Regions from separate parts of the Paenibacillus sp. Lou8.1 genome, predicted to be linked through region 2. Evidence: predicted binding sites of a transcription regulator. Region 2 holds the regulator's gene; each other region holds the start of a gene.
What was found. Region 2 encodes Rex, which represses fermentation and respiration genes when NADH is low (regulators of the CRP and FNR family bind a similar motif). Its sites were predicted from a motif close to TTGTGAAATATTTCACAA; they were not measured.
Positions count from the first base shown of each region.

Region 1: the regulator Rex is predicted to act here: its motif matches at 1,790-1,807, upstream of nirB (nitrite reductase large subunit NirB).
Region 3: the regulator Rex is predicted to act here: its motif matches at 2,087-2,104, upstream of arcA (arginine deiminase).
Region 4: the regulator Rex is predicted to act here: its motif matches at 2,603-2,620, upstream of pflB (formate C-acetyltransferase).

Region 1 covers NZ_JANAVN010000013.1:155,970-160,165, reverse strand. Annotated here, with positions in the region: gene NLX78_RS19050 (spore germination protein) at 1-1,570, opposite strand, end outside; gene nirB (nitrite reductase large subunit NirB) at 1,914-4,196, shown strand, end outside.
Region 2 covers NZ_JANAVN010000016.1:111,052-115,247, forward strand. Annotated here, with positions in the region: gene dinG (ATP-dependent DNA helicase DinG) at 1-1,102, shown strand, start outside; gene NLX78_RS21565 (redox-sensing transcriptional repressor Rex) at 1,147-1,800, shown strand; gene NLX78_RS21570 (amidohydrolase) at 1,787-3,088, shown strand; gene NLX78_RS21575 (cell wall elongation regulator TseB-like domain-containing protein) at 3,126-3,650, shown strand; gene NLX78_RS21580 (hypothetical protein) at 3,703-3,969, opposite strand; gene NLX78_RS21585 (hypothetical protein) at 4,190-4,196, shown strand, end outside.
Region 3 covers NZ_JANAVN010000011.1:220,204-224,399, forward strand. Annotated here, with positions in the region: gene NLX78_RS17350 (M23 family metallopeptidase) at 1-30, shown strand, start outside; gene NLX78_RS17355 (putative zinc-binding protein) at 537-896, opposite strand; gene argR (arginine repressor) at 1,292-1,744, shown strand; gene arcA (arginine deiminase) at 2,194-3,426, shown strand; gene argF (ornithine carbamoyltransferase) at 3,451-4,196, shown strand, end outside.
Region 4 covers NZ_JANAVN010000004.1:41,705-45,900, forward strand. Annotated here, with positions in the region: gene pflA (pyruvate formate-lyase-activating protein) at 1-256, opposite strand, end outside; gene pflB (formate C-acetyltransferase) at 308-2,569, opposite strand; gene adhE (bifunctional acetaldehyde-CoA/alcohol dehydrogenase) at 2,898-4,196, opposite strand, start outside.

The sequences.
Region 1 (4,196 bases), on a different contig from region 2:
TTACATACGGTACGCCAAAGCTTTTTAATTTCGTCAGATGGATACAAATTAACAGAAAGAACAATATAGTTCCGAACATGCCCAGGATGGCTGCAAAGAGCATGCCGGCGAAACGCAAAAGACGCAAGGTAATGCCCGCACTGTATGTCGGTATCGAAAACGAAGAAATGGCAGTAACCGCAACCACAATTACCAGGAAGGGGCTAACGATGCCTGCATTTACAGCAGCGTCGCCGATGACCAAGCCTCCCACAATACCCATCGCAGGACCAATGGGTTTGGGCAAGCGAATGCCGGCTTCCCGTAGGATTTCGATAGAGATTTCTAAAATCATAACCTCAATGACGGATGGGAAGGGGACGCCTTGACGGGTTTCGATGATGCTAATGACCAGCTTGGTCGGAATCAAACCGGGATGAAACGATATAAAAGAGATGTACAAAGCAGGCCCCATAAGCGCTATAAAAGCCCCGCTAAAACGCAACAGCCGTAAAAGTGTTCCTGGAATCCAGCGCTCATAATAGTCTTCAGGTGATTGAAGCAGCATACTGAAGGTCACCGGAACAATAAGTGCAAAGGGAGTCCCATCCAGCAAAATAGCTATTCTTCCTTCCAACAAAGCATTAATGACACGGTCGGGACGCTCTGTGTTGTGAGCCTGCTGGAACGGACTTAAATAATTGTCTTCAATAAGTTGTTCCACATAACCGGATTCAGCCAAAAAATCCATGTCTATCTTTGAAATTCTGCGGGTTACTTCTTCGAGGAGATCTGGATTCACAATATCCTTTATATACGCGACAACCAGATCTTTTTTGATTCGGCTTCCCACTTGAAATTTCTTCATTTCCAGACTTTTGTTTAAGCCTTGGCGTCGAAGCATCGAAGTATTTTCACTTAATACCTCCGTAAAACCAATGCGGGGACCCCGAAGTAATGCTTCAGAGGTTGGTTCATTGACGGAGCGAATGGCGCCATTGGGCGAGCCCACCAGGAGTGCTCCCTTCATACCTTCAATTAATAAGGCAGTATGGCCTAAAAGTATAGACTCCTGCAGGTCCTCCATATCAGCAACTTCACTAATCTGCGTAAGTGGCATCAAGTTTTCTTTTATAAAAGAGTTACTTATACTTTCCAGCTGTTCCTGTGGGCGCTGTGGGTCCTGCTGGCCCTCGAACATCAAGACCTCCAATACCTGCTTGCTCATAAGCTTTTCATCCTGCATACCTTCTATGAAGACTAACACGGACCGAGCATGATATTTCTTTACTACAAACTCACGAAAATGCACATCACTATTTTCGCCTATAGCCTCTCGGATCAACTTTAAATCGGAATCATAATTCCCTGTAATTTTGGAGCTTGATTCATGCTGCTGATCAGCATCGCCTTCGTTATGTTCGTCGGAAAGCGGACGATCAGAAGAATGTTTGGGTTTTGCTCCCTTACTGCCAACAAACGAATAAATCGATGTGTTTATATAATAAATTCCTAAAGGAATAACCAACGCGAGGCCTGCTTGAAAGAGTGTACTCCAGCTTGGAATATAAGAAATAATTTTAGACCACATGATGATCACCTCCATACGATTCAATTCATGTTTCCTTAAGATACAAGTTGTTCCTAAAGTATTCCTTATAAAGGTTGTAATTACACATGAAATGGAAAGATTCGTTCGATGAATTGGGCAAGTGATGTATTTAATATTATGAAATTTGATTTCAGCTTCTTACCTTTATCCCTTGAAATAGAATAGGGAAATCCCTAAATATTCTTAATTTGAACTATATTGTGACTGTAATCACATATAGCTCTGTCTGCTGTATTAGAATAGAAGCATAAGCAATATTCATAGGAACGTAGGAGATGTCGTCGGATAGGGAGTATCGTCGAATGAATGGAGGAACCGGTATATGATAAACAGTAAACAGAAACTTGTGGTTATAGGGAACGGGATGGCTGGTATCAATACGGTCGAACAAATTTTAAAATTAACAGATAAGTATGAAATTACGGTCCTGGGAAATGAGCCGCATCCGAACTATAACAGGATCATGCTCTCTTATGTACTGGAAGGCAGTAAAACGATTGATGATATCATACTGAACGATTTGCAATGGTATGCGGATCAAGGGATTACTTTGTTTACAGGAAAAATGGTGAAAAGCATCGACGGTGAGAACAAGAAGATTCACACCGAAGACGGACTGGAAATTGATTACGATGTAGCTTTGGTAGCTACTGGCTCACAATCATTTATTCTGCCTATTCCGGGTAAAGAATTACCGGGTGTCATCGGTTTCCGAGATATCGCCGATTGCTCGGCAATGCTTGAGGCAGCGAAGACCTTTAAAAAGGCAGCTGTCATTGGTGGAGGTCTGTTAGGGCTGGAAGCAGCTAAAGGCTTGGTCAACCTGGGAATGGATGTTACGGTCGTTCATTTAATGGAGGATTTGATGGAACGCCAGCTGGACCGGGAAGCCTCTGCGATGCTGAAAGCAGAACTAGAACGCCAGGGAATCAAGTTTGCTATGCAAATGCAAACTGCGGAGGTGTATGGTCAAGATCGGGTACAAGGGCTGCGGTTTTCAGACGGAAGCGAGCTAGAAGCGGATTTGGTCGTTATGGCCGTCGGGATCAAGCCTAATATTCAGGTGGCTATGCAAAGTGGTATGGAAACGAACCGTGGTATCGTAGTCGATGATTTGATGAGAACCTCCGTACCGGATGTATACGCCGTAGGGGAATGTGTTGAACACCGCGGAATCTGTTATGGTCTGGTAGCTCCGCTGTTTGAGCAGGGAAGTGTCATTGCCAAACATTTGGCAGGCGCGGAAACTGAAGGTTATATGGGATCGGTGGTTTCTACCAAGCTCAAAATTTCAGGGGTGGATGTTTTCTCAGCTGGCGAATTCATAACCCAGCCTGAACATACGGTGATTGTTGCAAAGGATGAGTGGAAGCGCACATACAAAAAAGTGCTGCTTCGTGAAAATAAGATTGTTGGAACTGTACTGTTTGGCGATGTGAGCGAATCTGCTAGTCTTCAAAAATATGTGCGTCAGCAAACATTGATGACAGATGAGATATATGGACAGATCATGGGTACTGGATGTAGCAATCACGGGGCGAAAACATTATCCGCTGAAACGATGGCTGATGATGAAATTGTCTGCGGCTGTAACGGTGTGACTAAAAAGGCGATTGTGGATGCAATTAATGATAATGGACTGACCACAGTCGATGAAATTAAGGCATGCACCGGAGCAACGCGTTCCTGTGGAGGATGTAAGCCAGTCGTTGAGCAAATTTTACAATATGTTCTTGGAGACAGCTTCAAGACGTCAGCCAAGCAAGGAATATGTGGTTGCACATCATTGAGTCGGGACGAGATTGTGGAAGCGATCAAAACCAAAGGGCTGACAACAACGCGTGAAGTTATGAATGTACTGGGTTGGCATAATGATGAAGGATGCTCCAAATGCCGCCCGGCGCTGAATTACTATTTGGGAATGATTAACCCGGATACCTATGAAAATGAGGGAGATTCCCGTTTTGTAAATGAGCGATTGCACGCAAACATTCAAAAGGATGGAACGTTTACAGTTGTTCCTAGAATGTACGGCGGTGTAACGACCCCAGAAGATTTGAAGAAGATAGCAGATGTTTCTCTTAAATACAACGTTAAGGTCGTTAAAGTAACAGGAGGACAGCGGCTGGATTTGATCGGTGTCCGTAAAGAGGATCTGCCTAAAGTATGGGAAGAACTCGATATGCCGTCGGGATATGCCTACGCGAAGTCACTTCGTACGGTTAAAACCTGTGTTGGATCGCAATTTTGCCGGTTTGGCACACAGGACTCGATGGGAATGGGAGAAGTGTTGGAACGAAAATTCGAACGACTGGATTTCCCAGCAAAATTCAAATTAGCAGTTAATGGATGTCCACGTAACTGTGCGGAATCATGTACTAAAGATATCGGAATCGTAGGTAATGATGGGGGCTGGGAGATCTTTATCGGTGGTAATGGCGGTATTAAAGCACGGTTGGCTGATTCACTCTGTAAAGTGAAAACCGATGCCGAGTTGATTGATATTGTAGGTAGCGTAATGCAACTCTACCGGGAAACAGGACAATACCTGGAGCGCACGTCGGAGTGGGTGGAACGGATCGGTCTGGAAGAGATTCAGAAGGCT
Region 2 (4,196 bases):
TCAGCTATATGTAACGATGAGTGAAATTTTGCGCAAGGGCGACAAGCTGATGCTGGACGTCAAGGAAGAACATGACGATTATGCGGCGGATAGCCTTATTACAGATATCACGGGTCTGCTCAAGGATCTGGCGGGGATTCGAGAAAATTTGCGCTTTTTTATGCGACTCGATGATGAAACAACCGTATACTGGCTCGAAGCGAGTGGGCAATTCCGCAGTAAATCATTACAATTTTATGCGGTGCCCGTCGATGTGAGCCGCCAGTTGAAAGAAATGTTTTTTGACAAAAAAAGAAGCATTATTCTGACGTCTGCTACCTTATCGGTAGATAAGTCGTTTCAGTACATGATCGATCAGCTCGGCTTGCAGGAGGCCGCAGATCAAGAGCGGCTGATGACTTCGCAGCTTCCGTCACCCTTTAATTACAGGGATCAGGTGTTGCTGGTCATTCCACGGGATTTCCCAAGCGTGAAGGGCAGTGTAGGAGATGCACACTTTGTAGATATGCTCGTTAGCTCTCTAGGAGCGACTGCTCAGGCGACGCGGGGGAGAATGCTCGTTCTGTTTACTTCCTATCGGATGCTCCGGCAAGTGTATGAGCCGCTCAAAGAGGCCTTAGCATCCAGCGAAATTACTGTGCTGGGACAAGGTGTGGACAGTGGGAGTCGCAGCAAGCTAACCCGCCGTTTTCAGGAAGCCAAAGCTTCTGTATTGCTGGGAACCAGCAGCTTCTGGGAAGGCGTCGATATTCCGGGGAAGGCTCTGACTTGTCTGGCCATTGTTCGCTTGCCGTTTCAACCGCCGAATCACCCGTTGCTGGAGGCAAAAAGCGAGCTGCTCCAGCAGCAGAAGAAGAATCCATTTATGAAGCTGTCTGTACCACAAGCGGTCATTCGCTTCAAACAGGGATTTGGTCGGTTGGTTCGTACAGCGAGCGACCACGGGGTCGTTATCGTTTACGATACGCGTGTGATCGAATCCTATTACGGAAAGCACTTTTTGTACTCGTTACCGGGACCAAAAATGGAGCATATGCCATCGGAGCAAATGGTGCCCCGCATCGCCGAATGGCTCCAATCCGCCCCGGAGACCGAGGCATAACGGACGGACACTAAGTATGTTCGTTACAATTAGGGGGAGCAAGTATGAAATCAGATAAAATTTCAGAGGCTGTCGTACGGAGGTTACCCGTATATTTACGTTATCTGAATGCACTTCACAAACGGGAGGTGGCTACGGTCTCTTCTCAAGAGTTGGGACAGAGGCTAGATTTAAACCCGGCCCAAATCCGTAAAGATCTCGCCTATTTTGGAGATTTTGGTCGGAAGGGTATCGGTTATGATGTTTCTTATCTAATTGAGAAAATACGCCATATCCTGAAAATCGATCAGCAAATTAATGTAGTATTGGTCGGAGCGGGTAATCTGGGGCAAGCCCTTTCGAATTATAACGCTTATTTAAAAGACAATATGAAGATTGTAGCGGTATTTGATGCGTTTCCAGATAAGGTAGGGACCAAGATCAATACATTGGTCGTGCAACCGATGGATGAACTGGAAACGACTGTGAAAGAAAAAAACATTCGAATCGGGATTATTACCGTACCTGATTTTGAAGCACAGCACGTGGCTGACAGGCTTATTGATAGCGGAATTGGAGCGATCCTGAACTTTGCACCGACTACTCTCAAGGCACCGGCCAACATTCGGATTCATGCCACAGACTTTACAACTGATTTGCTTAGCCTCGCTTATTATTTGGAGGACGGAAAGGAAGAAACACAATATGACAGTGAATAAATGGATGATTAAAAACGGCTCTTTTGCCGTAAATGGACCAGAAGCTGGGGTAATCCATGGTTTTATGATTGTGGAAGATAGCCGCATTACTTACATTGGCGAGACTTTGCCTTCGGGTGAGGAAGAGACGGAAGCGATCGATGGTAAGGGGCTTTTGTTTTTACCTGGTCTGATTAATACTCATGGTCATGCGGCGATGTCTCTGCTGCGTGGGCATGGAGATGACTTGGCACTTCAAGTATGGCTTCAGGAAAAAATGTGGCCTATGGAAGCCAAGTTTACATCTACGGACGTGTACTGGGGTACGTCGTTGTCTGTGCTGGAAATGCTGAAAGGTGGAACAACGACCTTCCTGGACATGTACGATCATATGGATGAGGTGGCTCGTGTGGCTGAAGAGTCAGGTATTCGTGCAAGTCTGATGCGTGGAGCAATTGGACTATGTTCGGAGGAAGAACAGCGAATCAAGCTGGCTGAGGCCGTAACTTTTGCGCGTAACTGGCATGGTAAAGCAGACGGGCGTATTACAACGATGATGTCACCGCATGCGCCATACACCTGTCCACCTGCGTTTATTGAAAAATTCGTACAAGCTGCGCATGATCTGGATTTGCCGCTGCATACGCACATGTCTGAGACGATCGCCGAAGTGGAGCAAAACGTACGTGACTACGGTTTGCGTCCAGTTGCACACTTGGATAAGCTTGGTTTTTTCTCCCGTCCTTCGCTTGTTGCCCATGGCGTTCATTTGAATGACGAAGAAATAGCTTTACTGGCTGAACGTGGTGTAGCGGTTTCGCACAACCCAGGTAGCAACTTGAAGCTGGCAAGTGGTGTGGCAAGAGTGCCTGAATTGCTGCGTGCAGGGGTTACCGTTTCTCTCGGAACGGATGGTCCTGCCAGTAATAATAACCTGGATATGTTCGAGGAAATGCGTCTGGCAGCACTTATTCACAAGGGTGTATCTGGTGACCCTACGGCAGTTCCTGCGAGTGAAGCGCTGCGTCTGGCAACAGAATACGGTGCAAAGTCAATTGGTTTAAAAGAAGTAGGAGCGTTGGCAGCAGGCAACAAGGCTGACTTTATCGCGCTGGATCTGAATCAGGCACATTTCTTGCCGCGTACAGATCTTATTTCCCATGCGGTATACTCAGCAAGCGCCAAAGACGTGGTTCACGTATGGGTAGACGGTCGTCAGGTTGTGAAAAACGGCGAATGCCTGACTATGGACGAGGAACGCATCAAACATGAGGCACAAGCCGCCTTTGAAGGGCTGCTGTCGCGCTAATTCAGGTGTCACATCCCCTTAGAGAGGAAGCACGGGTTTGAAAAATAAGAAAAAGTGGATAGCGGTCGCCATTTTGGCCGTAATACTGATCCTGGTCAGCATTTTCTGGTATTATTCCTATGTTACTCAAGACCAGGTGGCTGAGAAAAATGCCGCTATCATTAAGGCCAAGCAATCAGGTGGTCTGGTTAGCACGACTCAAACATGGAAGTCTGTGTGGGATCAGGTATATTGGGTGGTTCAAGGGAAAAATGCACAGAATGAAAATATAATGGTGTGGGTTCCTTTTCAAAAAGTGGAAGGACAACCTAACGTACCTGCCGCAGATAATAGCGGTGTTCACACCGAACTGCTGAAGAATGGAGTCGATGAGCAAAAAATGACGGCAATAATTCAGCAGCAGCTTCCAGGTGTAAAAATTGTAAGGCTTCAGCCGAGTGTGTTCAATGGCGAATATGTGTGGCAGTTGTTTTACGATGATGGAAGTCATCATTACTACAGCTTTTATCGTTTCTCAGATGGGGTAGCGACGGGTGTAAAATATACTTTGCCCAATAACTAGCTGGTTGAGGATTAGCAGATGTGGAATGAATGACTAGTAAATAATTGAAAGCTTAAGAAAAAGACGTAAATGCGATGAAATTCGTATTTACGTCTTTTAGTCTTGCTATGCCGTAAAATGGGCTGAAAGCCAGTGAAGCATCTTTACCAATCCATTTTCTCTCTAGGGCAAATTCATCTTTATGGCGGGCAGTACGGAGTGAAAGATTTGAATCTGGAGAAGCGGAGCGTTCGCCTTTGCCGCCGGATTTTCTCCGTAAGAATCTAATCGAAAAAAATCCGGTGGCAACAGCGATCGTAAGATCAAATCCTACACGCATCGTCTCGCCTCCACCTTAACCAAAGATTTTGCCTCATCACAACTCCTCCACACATTGCCTTCGATATTAGATATACGTTATGATATACTATATTTTATAAGTGATAGACAAAAATGATAGAAAAAAGAATTGCTGATCGCTGTAAGATCATGCAATTTGGTTGTTTGTTGACATTCGTCCCGTTTCTTCTGGGTTTTACATTTTGAGAGGAGGATGTTGTTTGAAAT
Region 3 (4,196 bases), on a different contig from region 2:
CTATTTTATCAAACACTTATTTTTCGATAAAAATGAATATCCCCTTAGAACGACGGTTTGAGAAACGGGTTATAGTTCCTCTTAGATTCGTTTCAGAAGTTCTGAGGACTACAGTAAATAACAATTCATCCATAAAACATGATTCACCACGCAAAAAAAGTATGATCAGTGCCGTTTCCCATTGCTTCTAGAAATTCAATATAAGCCATAGGTAATTATTGATTGCTAATCTTTTTTCCCACATTAATTAAATCTTCGTATGTGCAAGGACGCATATGAATTTTATTAATTTTAAATTGTGAGACTAACTCATTTAAATATTCCAAATTATTTTCCTTATTAAAAAGATGTTTTGCTGTATAAAAAATTCTGGTGGCCCTTAAAGATGTGTTAGGAGCCACCAGTAAAAACTAATTTACGATATTGTTACATAATAAGAGCCCGCTATACTTTTACTGTATACTGTACCAACACCTTTAAGGATTTAAAATAAGGATGAGTCATCATTCGATACACATCTTTATTTTGATTAAGAATTATTGTCCAATTTGTTCTAAGATTTGTGTGTAAGCATTCCTATAATGATCGGGGTTAGGATCTTCTCCTATTATTTTGGGTACGTCAAAGTCAGACAGCAGGAAATGGTGTTTGGGTTGAACTTCATGCCTTGCTAAGCAACTCTTGCAACAGGACAAGGGACAGCCGTCAATTGCAATGATGTCACGTCCCGATTTTGCTGTTCTGACAAGAGGTTTGACATCACCACCAACACCAGCTATGCAGGACATTTCAGCGACTTTTTCTCGATCCATTTGTATAGCGATCATGTTAGCGGTTTGTGCTGCGGAGGAACATCCAGAACAAGAATAGACAAGAGGTAAATCAGTTCTTTTCATCTTTGTACACTTCCCTGTTTTTTTCTTTGTGATCCATCACGGTATTTTTGGTTTTAGGTAAAACATAATTTAAATTGTTTGTATTTTAACTTAAATTTACAGGTTAGACCGTGATAATGATCACGACAACATTTTTTCAAAATCTACCATTAAACTTTTCATACAAGAAGAGGAGCTTCCAGCAATGAGAAGTTCCTCTTCGTTCGTTTCAGCGTTATCAATGAAAAATAAATTCTGCTCATCTCTCAATAAATGACTCTTGCATTCATCAATAACACGACTGTAAACGGTATTCTAAAAGATAGAGTATACAGTCTGTATTCCTCTTTATAGCAAATAATAGAAAATTAGAGCAAAATGTGATAAAGCTATAATATGAAAAGGAGTGTCTTTCTATGAAAAAAGAAAAAAGACATCGGTTAATTAAGCAATTGGTGAGCGAATATGAAATAGAAACACAAGAGAAGTTAGTAGAGCTGTTGGCAGAACAAGATGTAATAGTGACGCAAGCTACGATTTCCCGGGATATCCGTGAGCTGAAATTAATAAAAATAGCTTCTTCGAAAGGATTTATGATATATAATGTTTCCTCAGAAATGCCTTTGCAAACTGATTTGAAGTTAAAGAAGAAGTTAAAAGAAGTTGTTGTAAAGATTGATTATATCGATAAATTAACGATTATAAAAACGTTACCTGGCAATGCAAATGTTATTGGTGTTTTATTAGATAGTTCAAAATGGAGAGAAATGGTAGGGTGTGTATGCGGGAATGATACCTGCCTTGTCATTTCCCAAACCCTATCGGATCGAAAGATTTTAGAAGAAAGACTTAATTTAATTTTTAGATAAAGATAGCTAGTAGAATTAGCTAGTAGATTGTCAAGAGAGAATACGAGGTTACTTGAATTTAGTAATTAAAGAGCGTAGGGTGCCCGAATCTGAGCATGCCGTAGATGTGATGTATCTTGTTGGCTCAAGCATCACAGCTACCTTGCGGGCGTTCCTTCGCTCTTTTTTTCTTGTTGATACGGCTCGCATTCTACATAGGCTGCAAGTTGATAATGTATTTTTTTAGATCAGCAGTTAAAGCCCAGATATTCATCATATATGCGTAATATGAAATAGGTTCCGCAGATAAAACTGACAAAATATATTATAAAAATACATTTTTTTGTTATTTTAAAAATAAAAACGTGAAATATTTCTCAACAAAAATGTTGGTGTTTGCACAAGACGGAAAGCATGGACTATTTATGATGAACTTGTAAACATCAAAGATTAAAAAGGAGGTACGACAAATGAAGCATCCATTGCATGTGGCTTCGGAAATTGGGGAATTACAAACGGTTTTATTAAAACGTCCGGGACAAGAATTGGAAAACTTAACGCCGGAGTATTTGCAGCCATTATTATTTGACGATATTCCCTTTTTGCCGGTGATTCAAAAAGAACATGATTATTTTGCCCAAACATTACGCAATCGGGGAATTGAAGTTCTTTATTTAGAAAAACTCGCGGCCGAGGCATTAGTGGATAAAAAACTGAGAGAAGAATTTGTTGACCAAATGTTAGAAGAAGGAAGGACTGAAGGAAATGTTTCACATCAAATTTTAAAAGAATATTTACTTTCCTTCTCAAATGAAGATTTAATTCAAAAAATAATGAGTGGTGTACGGAAAAACGAAATTGAAACGAGTAAGAATATGCAACTATCTGAATTTATGCAAGATCGTTCTCCATTTTATTTAGTTCCAATGCCAAATTTATATTTTACCCGCGATCCTGCAGCTGTTATTGGTGATGGATTAACGATTAATAAAATGAGAGAAACTGCACGAAGAAGTGAATCATTGTTTATGGAGTACGTTATCAAACATCATTCAAGATTTACCAGTCATAATGTACCGGTTTGGCTGGATCGCAATTATGAATTTCCAATCGAAGGCGGCGATGAGCTCATTTTAAATGAAGAATCCATTGCCATTGGTGTATCTGCCCGTACTTCAGCTAAAGCCATTGAACGTTTAGCCCTAAATCTATTTAGCCGTCAAGAAAAATTTAAGAGAGTATTAGCCATTGAAATTCCAAAATGCAGGGCATTTATGCATTTAGATACCGTATTTACGATGGTTGATTATGACAAATTTACAATTCATCCAGCGATCCAAGGACCGCAAGGAAATATGAATATTTATGTTTTAGAGAAAGGCCCGGATGAAGAAACGCTTAAAATTACCCATCACACCTCTTTAATGGAATCTCTCAAAGAGGTTTTGGGCTTGAAGGATTTGGTTCTTATTCCTTGTGGAGGAGGAGATGTAATAGCCTCTGCTCGTGAACAATGGAATGACGGATCCAATACATTAGCCATTGCGCCAGGAGTAGTTGTTACGTATGACCGTAACTATGTGTCAAATGCTTTAATGCGTGAACACGGTATCGAGGTAATTGAAATATTGAGCTCGGAATTATCCCGTGGCCGTGGGGGTCCACGTTGTATGAGTATGCCAATCGTTCGAAAAGATATTTAAATTATGGAGAAAGCAGGGATAAATATGGGAAAAACTAATTCAAGCTTAAAAGGCAGAAGTTTTCTTGCAGAGATAGATTTTACAGAAGAGGAATTGTTATATTTTCTCGATTTAGCAGCAGATTTAAAAGAGAAAAAGAAAAATGGCATTCCCCATCGTTATTTGGAAGGAAAAAATATAGCTCTTTTGTTTGAAAAAACTTCTACTCGTACACGGTGCGCATTTACAGTAGCTTGTACAGAATTAGGCGCGCATCCCGAGTATTTAGGTAAAGGTGATATTCAGCTCGGTAAAAAAGAATCCGTAGAAGACACGGCTAAAGTGTTGGGCCGCATGTTTGATGGAATTGAGTTCCGCGGCTTTGCTCATAAAACAGTGGAATCTTTAGCTGAGCATTCGGGTGTACCGGTGTGGAACGGTCTAACGGATATGTGGCATCCAACCCAAACGCTCGCGGATTTATTAACCATCCAAGAACATATAGGGCACTTGCGAAATGTAAAGCTCGTTTATGTTGGCGATGGCCGAAACAATGTTGCTAATAGCTTATTAATTGGTGGTTCAATCGTTGGAATGGAAGTTCGGATTTGTGCGCCAAAATCATTATGGCCGGGACAAGAAGTCATTTATTTGGCCAAAAAATTTAGTGACCAGGTAATGGTAACCAGTAGTATTGAAGAGGCTGTTGCGGGCGCAGATGTAATCTACACAGATGTTTGGGTATCTATGGGGGAAGAAGATAAATTTGCTGAACGTATTGAACTGCTTTC
Region 4 (4,196 bases), on a different contig from region 2:
AATGAGCTTGCAGCGTCGGTTCTCCACCGGATACGGTCAATCCGCCTCCGGAAGAACGGTAATAGGCTAAATACGGCTCAATCTCAGCCAATACCTCCTCCAACGTCATCGGATTACCTTCATTCAAGGCCCAAGTGTCCGGGTTATGGCAATATTGACATTTCAACAAGCATCCTTGCATAAAGAGCACGAAGCGGATGCCGGGACCATCGACGGTCCCGAAGGTTTCCAATGAGTGTATGTGACCTTTCAACATGTTGCATCATCCTTCCCGCATCCGCTATGCGTGCGTCATTGTAATACTTATTTACATTGTACCGTGGAAAGTACGGTTAATAACGTCCAATTGTTGTTCACGAGTCAGCTTGATAAAGTTAACGGCATAACCGGAAACACGAATCGTAAGCTGTGGATAGTTTTCTGGGTGCTCCATTGCATCCAACAGTTGTTCGCGAGCAAACACATTGACATTCAGATGATGTGCGTGGCTTCCAAAGTAGCCATCCATCATCGAAACAAGGTTTGTTTTGCGTGTTTCTTCTTCTTTACCCAGTGCTTTAGGCACGATGGAGAAGGTGTTCGAGATACCATCCAGACTGTGTTCATAAGGCAATTTGGCTACGGAACTCAGAGATGCCAAAGCACCTTTTTTATCACGGCCGTGCATTGGGTTTGCCCCTGGTGCAAACGGTTCGCCTGCTTTACGTCCATCTGGTGTTGTACCTGTTTTCTTACCGTACACCACGTTGGAAGTAATAGTCAGTACAGATTGAGTAGGAACCGCATTACGATAAGCTTTATGCTTGCGAATCATGCTCATGAAGCTTTCTACCAGTTCCACAGCGATGTTATCTACACGGTCATCGTTGTTACCATAGCAAGGATATTCGCCTTCGATTTCAAAGTCAACGGCAATCCCTTTTTCGTTACGGATTGGTTTAACTTTTGCAAATTTAATGGCACTCAAGGAGTCGGTAGCAACTGACAGACCCGCAATACCACAAGCCATGGTACGGAGAATATCACGATCATGCAACGCCATTTCAATGCGTTCGTAGCTATATTTATCATGCATGTAGTGAATAACATTCAAAGTGTTCATGTACAGTTTTGCCAACCATTCCATCATAGGTTTGAAGCGGCTCAACACTTCTTCATAATCCAGAACTTCACCTGTAATGGCTGGGAATTCAGGCCCTACTTGAACGCCAGATTTTTCATCTTTACCACCGTTAATTGCATACAGCAGAGCTTTAGCCAAGTTGGCACGAGCACCAAAGAATTGCATTTGCTTACCGATTTTCATTGCCGATACACAACAAGCAATACCATAATCGTCTCCATAAATTGGACGCATCAGATCGTCATTTTCGTACTGAATGGAGCTAGTTTCAATAGAAACTTTCGCACAATACTTTTTGAAGCCTTCAGGCAATTTTTCCGACCACAGTACAGTCAGGTTCGGCTCCGGTGCAGGTCCCAGATTGTAGAGGGTGTGCAGGAAACGGAAGCTGTTTTTAGTTACCCGAGTTTCTCCAGTTACGGACATACCACCAATGGACTCAGTAACCCAAGTTGGATCTCCACTGAACAGTTCATTATAGTCAGGTGTGCGCAAGAACTTAACAATACGCAATTTCATAACAAAATGATCGACCAGTTCTTGAGCTTGTTCTTCTGTCATTGTACCCTCTTCCATATCACGTTGAGAGTAAATATCAAGGAAGGAAGATACACGTCCTAAGGACATTGCTGCACCATTTTGTTCTTTGATTGCTGCAAGATATCCAAAATATACCCATTGGAAAGCTTCTTTCGCATTGTTAGCAGGTTTGGAAATATCAAAACCGTGCTCAGCAGCCATTTGTTTCAGTTCATTCAAAGCACGAATTTGTTCGGAAATTTCCTCACGAAGACGAATTACGTCTTCTTCCATGGAATCAACTTCAAGGCTTTTCAGTTGCAGCTTTTTATCTTGGATCAAGAAGGCTACACCATACAAAGCTACACGACGATAGTCACCGATAATACGACCACGACCGTATGCATCTGGCAGACCAGTAATGATACCAGCTTTACGGGCTGCTCTCATTTCATCTGTATAAGCGTCAAATACACCTTGGTTGTGAGTTTTACGAATATGAGTGAAGATATCAATAATACTTTCTGGTACTTCAAAACCATAGGCTTTACAAGCGTCGATCATCATCCGAATTCCACCAAACGGCTGCAAAGAGCGTTTGAATGGAGCATCTGTTTGTACACCGACAATTTGCTCTTTATCCCGGTCTAGATAACCCGGTTTATGTGAAATAATAGTGGATGGCGTATTCACGTCTACATCAAGCACGCCGCCGTTTGCCAACTCTTTTTTAGTAAGATCGGATACAATATCCCACAATGCAGTTGTGTTGGCGGTAGGACCAACCAAAAATTCTTCATTGCCAACATAAGGTAAGATATTAGTTTCAATAAAATCGTTGACGTTGACTTCTTTAGTCCATTTGCCTTTTTTAAAACCTCTCCAGCCAGATTGTTGCTCTTGTAATTCTCTCTCAATCACCGACATGTAAATCCCTCCAAATTGTTTGGTCTTCCGGACTTGTGATTTTTTTCACGATAAAGCTATTTCTTGAGCCCGGCCTTTTCACCGATGCCTTACGCTCAGTGTCGGGACCTTTCTTACACCCTTATTGTAGAATAATGATAGAGTGTAGTATGTGACAAAAATCACAATATGAGTGATTTTTATCACTTTATTTTCCCTAGCTTCACGCCTATATCCTTAGCCTTGCCGTTCACCTCCCTTCCCAAACCAACAGGCCCTCTATATAGAGAGCCTGCATCGGTACTGAACGAGAAAATGCTTTTTCACAAGCCTCTTCGTACCTATTATATTATTGGTCAAAACGTCCGTAGAAGGCATTGCGATAGACATCAGCCAACTCAGTAACCAGTGGCAACTTCGGATTCGCAGTTGTACATTGATCTTCAAATGCGCGGTCAGCCAGATAGTCTACACGTGATTCGAAATCCTTCGCATCGAAACCGATTTGTTGGAACGATTCCTCGATACCAAGTGTTTTGTTCATTTTACGGATCGCTTCGATCAAGCTGTTAACCCCTTCTTCGGTGGTGCGTGCAGGCAGTCCCAGTATGCGCGCGATTTCTGCATAACGCTCATCCGCAACAAAGTGCGAATATTTAGGGAACGAAGCAAATTTTGTCGGTTTTTTCGCATTATAGCGAATGACGTGCGGCAATAAAATGGCATTCGTGCGGCCATGCGCTGTATGGTATTGTCCACCCCATTTATGTGCAAGACTGTGGTTAATGCCCAAGAATGCATTAGCAAATGCCATACCAGCAAGTGTAGAAGCATTATGCATTTTTTCACGAGCCAGCTTATCACCAGTCAGAGCCGATTGTTCTAGGTATTGGAATACCAATTGAATGGCTTTAATTGCCAGACCATCTGTGTAGTCATTAGCCATTACGGACACGTAAGCCTCGATAGCATGTGTCAGAACATCCATACCTGTGTCCGCTACAGCTGTTTTAGGTAGCGAATATACAAACACTGGGTCAATAATTGCCACATCAGGAGTCAACTCATAGTCAGCCAGTGGGTACTTCGTGTCGCCCAGGTTTTTGTCCGTAATTACTGCGAACGATGTAACTTCGGAACCTGTACCCGAGGTTGTAGGGATAGCTACAAATTGTGCTTTTTGACCCAAACGTGGGTACTTGTAAATCCGTTTACGGATATCCATGAATTTTTGTTTTAAGTTATTGAAATCAGTATCTGGATATTCATAGAACATCCACATGCCTTTAGCCGCATCCATTGGCGAACCGCCGCCCAGTGCGATGATGCAATCCGGTTGGAAACGTCTCATCATTTCAGTACCACGTTCTACCGTAACTGTCGATGGATCTGGCTCTACTTCAGAGAACACTTCGATAGCTACTGGTGTTTGGCGTTGATGCAGATAATGAATAACACGATCTACATATCCCAGTTGTACCATCATAGGGTCCGTGATAATGGCTACGCGTGTGATATCAGGCATTTTAGCAAGATACTGTGTCGAGTTTTTCTCAAAATAGATTTTGGAAGGTACTTTGAACCATTGCATATTCACCGTCCGTTTCGCCACCCTTTTCACATTAATCAGATTGACTGCCGATACGTT